2 regions of the Bordetella avium genome follow, and region 2 is predicted to be linked to the other one. Evidence: predicted binding sites of a transcription regulator. Region 2 holds the regulator's gene; the other holds the start of a gene.
The links. The regulator sigma-54, encoded in region 2, starts transcription at its own class of promoters, with help from an activator protein. The targets are predictions, from matches to a motif close to TGGCANGNAANCTGCTTT.

Region 1: glnA (type I glutamate--ammonia ligase) is a predicted target of sigma-54. The motif match lies at 1,686-1,703, and genes of this name have one in related genera.

Annotation. Positions count from the first base shown of each region.
Region 1 covers NZ_CP139969.1:1,797,894-1,800,989, reverse strand. The annotation lists gene glnL (nitrogen regulation protein NR(II)) at 1-122, opposite strand, end outside; gene glnA (type I glutamate--ammonia ligase) at 216-1,628, opposite strand; gene hemW (radical SAM family heme chaperone HemW) at 1,810-3,027, opposite strand; gene rdgB (RdgB/HAM1 family non-canonical purine NTP pyrophosphatase) at 3,038-3,096, opposite strand, start outside.
Region 2 covers NZ_CP139969.1:74,279-77,374, reverse strand. The annotation lists gene bfr (bacterioferritin) at 1-374, opposite strand, end outside; gene U0029_RS00325 ((2Fe-2S)-binding protein) at 882-1,178, shown strand; gene rpoN (RNA polymerase factor sigma-54) at 1,239-2,642, opposite strand; gene U0029_RS00315 (hypothetical protein) at 2,659-3,096, shown strand, end outside.

The DNA of each region.
Region 1 (3,096 bases), 1.7 Mb from region 2:
CGCAATTGCTTGCGGGAACGGCCGAACAGGTCTTCGGCGGAGGCGTTGGCATATACGATATGGCCATTTCCGTCCAACAGCAAAACGGAGGTGGCGAGCAACTCAAAAGCTTCGACATTCATTATGCACGGCTCCGGGGCGGGGCGAGCCCGCAGGCATCGCCCCTTACAGACCCGGCCGCACCAAGGCGGGCCGGGGCCTTCAGCCTTAGAGCATTACAGGCTGTAGTACATGTCGAACTCCACGGGATGGGTCGTCATGCGCAGACGCGTGACTTCACCCATCTTGAGCTCGATGTAGGCATCCAGCATTTCATTGCTGAACACGCCACCACGGGTCAGGAACTCGCGGTCCTTGTCGAGCGCAGCCAGCGCTTCTTCGAGCGAGGCGCACACGGTCGGGATCTTGGCGTCTTCTTCCGGCGGCAGATCGTACAGATTCTTGTCGGCCGGATCGCCGGGGTGAATCTTGTTCTGCACACCGTCCAGACCCGCCATCATCAGGGCCGAGAAAGCCAGGTAGGGGTTGGCCAGCGGGTCCGGGAAGCGGCTTTCGATACGGCGGGCCTTGGGGTTGCCCACGTAAGGGATGCGGATCGAAGCCGAGCGGTTGCGGGCCGAGTAAGCCAGCTTGACCGGCGCTTCGAAGTGCGGCACCAGACGCTTGTAGGAGTTCGTGCCGGGGTTGGTGATGGCGTTCAGGGCACGGGCGTGCTTGATGATGCCGCCGATGTAGTACAGGGCGAAATCAGACAAGCCAGCGTAGCCATTGCCTGCGAACAGGTTTTGGCCGTCCTTCCAGATGGACTGGTGCACGTGCATGCCGGAACCGTTGTCGCCGACGATGGGCTTGGGCATGAAGGTTGCGGTCTTGCCATAGGCATGAGCCACGTTATGAATCACGTACTTCATGATCTGGTTCCAGTCGGCGCGGGTCACCAGCGTGCTGAACTTGGTGCCGATTTCCAACTGGCCGGGGGCCGCCACTTCATGGTGGTGCACTTCGACCGGCACACCCATCTGCTCCATGAGCAGGCACATTTCGGAACGCATGTCCTGGAAGGAATCGACCGGCGGGACGGGGAAATAGCCGCCCTTGACGCCCGGACGGTGGCCCATGTTGCCGCCTTCGAATTCCAGGCCGGTCGACCAGGGGGCCTCTTCCGACTTGATCTTCACGAAGGTGCCCGACATGTCCGTGTTCCAGGTCACGCCGTCGAAGACAAAGAATTCGGGTTCCGGACCGAAGAAAGCGGTGTCGCCCAGGCCGGAGGACTTGAGATAAGCTTCGGCGCGCTTGGCGATCGAACGCGGATCGCAGTCATAGCCCTTCATGTCGGAGGGCTCGACGACGTCGCAGCTCAGGATCAGCGTCGTTTCTTCGCGGAAGGGGTCCAGATTGGCGGTGGCCACATCAGGGATGAGCAGCATGTCGGAAGCTTCGATACCCTTCCAGCCCGGAATCGACGAACCGTCGAAAGCCTGACCTGCCTCGAGCTTTTCTTCATCGACGGTGTGAGCCGGCACCGAGACGTGGTGCTCACGGCCAAGCGTGTCGGTGAATCGGAAGTCCACGAATTTGACTTCGTTGTCGGCGATCAGTTTGATTACGTCTTGGGGGCTTGCCATGTCATCTCCATTGGATAAAAGCGTCACGGGCATAGCGCCCGACAAGCATCCAGAATCAAAGCAAGATGCGTGCCAGGTTTAGTTCAAGGGCAACCCCGAGAAACAGACCATTTAACGCTCAATTAAGCACCATTATGGTGCAAAAGATAGGGCATAAACGCCCTATCGTGGTGCCAAACCATTACAGAAAGATTTCCTGCAAATCATTGAGAAAGCGCCAACCCAGTGCAGTCGCCCGCAAACGGGTCGGGTCCGCGTCGAGCAGGCCCCGCTGGCTGGCCGCATCCAGCTGGTGCGCGATAGCGGCCAAAGACAAACCGGTGCGCTCCGAAAAGCTGCTGGCCGCCACCCCGTCTTTGAGGCGCAAGGCATTGAGCATGAACTCGAAAGGCAGCTCATCAGGCCCGACCTGGCGGTTTTCAGCGACATGGCTGCCATCGCGGGCCATCGCCCGCTGCATCCAGGACTCCGGATTACGATGACGCGCTTCGCGCACGATGCGGTCATGAAAAGACAGCTTACCGTGAGCGCCCGGCCCCAGGCCGAGATAGTCGCCAAACTCCCAATAATTCACATTGTGCTTGCAGCGGGCACCCTGCCGGGCATAGGCCGAGACTTCGTAACGCGCCAGCCCCGCATCGGCCAGCGTGGCTTCGACAGCGTCTTGCATGGCGGCGCTATCATCGTCATCGGGCAGCTCGGGCGGGTACTTGGCAAATACCGTGTTCGGCTCCAGGGTCAGGTGATAGAGCGATAAATGCTCGGTGCCGAAAGACAGCGCCTCGCGCAGATCGGCCACACAGGCATTGATGTCCTGTCCCGGCAAGGCGAACATCACATCCAGATTGACCCGCGATACGGCGCGCTGCGCCATCTCGATCGCCGCGCGCGCCTGAGCCGAATCGTGAATGCGGCCCAGCTTGTGCAGCTGGGCGTCGTCAAAACTCTGGATGCCCAGGGAAAAACGCGTCACGCCGCTCGCTGCGTAATCAAGAAAACGGCTGGCTTCCGCCGTGCCGGGATTGGCCTCCATCGTGATCTCTGCATCCGGCAGCAGATTGAGACAGGCCCGCAGCATGGCGAGCAGTTCATCCAGACCGGCGGCCGACAACAGGCTGGGCGTGCCTCCGCCGATAAAAACAGAGATGACCTGACGCCCCCATACCAGCGGAACCGCCTGCTCGAGATCGGCGCGCAAGGCATCAAGATAGGCGCGTTCGGGGATGTCCTGCCCCGGCATCGCATGGGAATTGAAGTCGCAATAGGGGCATTTGCGCACACACCAGGGCACATGCACGTAAACCGATAGCGGCGGCAGGCTGGTTAGCGCGGCGCCAGCCGGCACGAGAATGGAGGACTTGAGCGGCGCAGCGCTGCGGATCGGAATGGTGATGGCCATATTGCAGCGCTCAGATCGCGCTCAGTTTGCCCAACAGCTCACGCAGGGCGCGGGCGCGGTGGCTGACAG
Region 2 (3,096 bases):
TCCAGGATGTCCTGAAGCAGATCACGCGAGACGTAATCGCGCACCGACTCACAGTAGGCGATACCGTCCTTGAGCGTTGCCTGGGCGGTCAGTTCGACCTTAAGGTCACAGGCCAGCAACTCGGGCACGTCCTCACCGATCAGCAGTTTGTGCAAGTCCTGCAGGTTGGGCAGACCATCAAGCATGAAAATCCGCTCGATCAGACGATCGGCGTGCTTCATTTCTTCGATGGATTCTTCGTACTCGTGTTTGCCGAGCTTATTAAAGCCCCAATGGCGCAACATGCGCGCATGCAGAAAATACTGATTGATAGCCGTCAGTTCGTTGGTCAGCTGTTTATTCAAAAACTGGATAACCGTTTTATCGCCTTTCATTAATGTGCTCCTGGATCTGGCGGGCCCGCGTCAAGCGCGCAACCCCGGCAGACTAACATTGAGGACAGCAGCGCGCCTAGGGCTTGGCAACATCTGGTAAATCGCTTTGCGAGCGCAACACGAAAGCGATAAACGAATGAGAACGAGTCCTGGTATTTAATGCAATGACGTAAAAATCCTGAATTCATGCGGGTATCCGACGCGCAATGCGTGGTTTTCTTCTTTTATTTCCTCTGTTTTCTTAGCGATATGCCGTCATCAGCATAAAAAAACGCAGGGAAATTTACGCTGAAAATAAACAACGGCCCTCCGCATTTTCAGACAAAACAACCGAAGCACGATCTAAGCAGTGCCTGCCTGGGGCATGCAACTTTCCGGCAGCCTGGCCGGTCGCAGGCAGGCGAAGATGTCCGGCCAAACGGCTTAGTTTGTCCCTTATTTCAACAACTTAGACCTTGCGTTGCAGCATCAAATTTTCTTGCCAAGTGCTTGCACGAGACTTAGTTATTGACGATAATTGTTCTCATGTACGTTTGCATCTGTAATGCCGTAACCGAACGCCAAGTCCGCGCCTGCGTGGATGCTGGCGCCAATTCGCTGGGCGATTTGCAATTCGAGCTGGGGGTTGCCTCCTGCTGTGGTTGCTGCGCCGCGACGGCCAGCGAATACCTTCCCGGCGGACGCGCCTCCAGCGTGTGCGACGTGCGCTCAATCGCCGTGCCGGTCAATACACCGACCGCCATGCTCGACGCCGAACAGCCTGCCGCAAACACCTTCCCGATTCCGCTGGTCGCTGCGGCCTGATCCACCGCAGCGGGCAAGCCCCAAGAAAGCCCGCAGGCTAGGCCTGCGGGCTTTTGTTCTTCAGCCCTGCGCCTTACGCACCGCCGCCGGCGCAATGCGCAAGGCTTCCCGGTACTTGGCCACGGTACGCCGGGCAATCACGATGCCCTGACTGGCCAATCGCTCCATGATCTGGCTATCAGATAGCGGCTTGGCGCGGTTTTCCTCTGACACCATCTTGCGGATATGCGCCTGCACAGCGGTGGCAGAAGCCGCATTCCCGCTATCCGTGGCAAGACCGGTCCCGAAGAAATATTTGAGCTCCAGCGTACCGAACGGAGTGAGCATGTACTTCTGTGTTGTGGCGCGTGAAATCGTGGATTCGTGCAAACCCAACTCAGCTGCAATGTCTTTGAGAATGAGCGGACGCATGGCAGCCGGACCTTCACTGAAAAACGCCGCCTGATGCATCACAATGGCCTGCGACACGCGCAGAATCGTGTCGAATCGTTGTTCGATATTGCGGATCATCCAGCGTGCCTGCTGCAACTGTGCGCTCAGGCCCGCATAGGCCGTTTCTCGCTGGTTAGCCAACATTTGCGCATACAACCCATTGATCTGTAGCCGGGGCATGGCGGCGCTATTGAGCACGGCCTGCCAGCCCTGCCGCGTTTTGCTCACCAGCACGTCAGGCAGCGCATACTCGGCCGCCGGGACGGTCCAGGCCCGACCGGGTCGGGGCTCTAGGCGCACGATAAGGCTGTGGGCGGTGCGCAAGGTCGGTTCGTCCACCCCCAGCACGTCACGCAGGCGCGCCAAATTGCCTGAGGCCAGCAAGGACAGATGCTGCACGCAGATCTCGCGCGCACAACGCAAGATGACAGGGTTGGCGGCTTCGGGCAAACGAGTCAGATCGGGTTGGCGCAATTGCAGCAACAGACAGTCCGCCATATCGCGGGCGCCGATGCCCGGCGGGTCGAAAGACTGCAACAGGCTCAAAGCGACACGCAACTCGTCTTCATCGATCTCCAGCTCCGGCGGCAGCCACTGCAAGATTTCCACCAGCGGCGAGCCCAGATAGCCGTTGTCGTCCAGCTCCTCGATGAGCACCTCAACCAATGCCGCGTCGCGCGGCCCGGCGCGGGTCAGCGCCAGTTGGCCCAGCAAATGCTCACGCAGCGTGTCGGCGCGGGCCTGTTGCGGCTCATCTTCGTCTGGATAGACGCCGCCCGAACCCGGCATTTCTTCCAGACGCGTCTCGATTTCAGGTGAGGAATCATCACTTTCGATGCTTGCCTCGCGCTGCGAGTCCACCTGTTCGGCCGGATTTTCGTCGCGCTCCAGCAACGGATTGTCGGCCAAGGCCAGGGAGATTTCCGCCTCCAGCTCCAATGAGGATAGCTGCAAGAGCCGGATCGACTGTTGCAGTTGCGGGGTCAAAGTTAAATGCTGACCAGGCCGAAGTTCTAGAGCAGGACGAGTCATAGGTACAATATTTTGCATGATGAATCAGACTTCGCCCGAACGCATTCGCCAAGACAGCCGCCTGATAGGTCAAACGCTGCTCAAGCTCACCTTTCCTCGCCTAGTGATGCGAGCAATCGTCCTGGCGGTCATCGCGGTGATCTGGCTTCTGGCCAGTTCCTGGCTGCTCGGTTTCGGCAAGGCTCTGGCCTTCGAGAGCCTGCAGAGCATGGGCCAACAAACTGTCGATATGTTGAATCGCATCAACCCTTATTTCTGGTGGGGTGTGGTGGTCATCTGGTCATTGATCGTCTTTTTCGCCGCGCGCAACTGGCTCTATGCCAGCATGGCCGCCGGCCGCCACCAGATCGTTCCCGGGGCGACGCTGGCGCAATTACGCCCGCAGCTCAGCGAAGAAGTCGTCGATGTGCTGCGCTGGGTCTGGGGTGACCGGGAAGAACCCTTTACTGTGGGT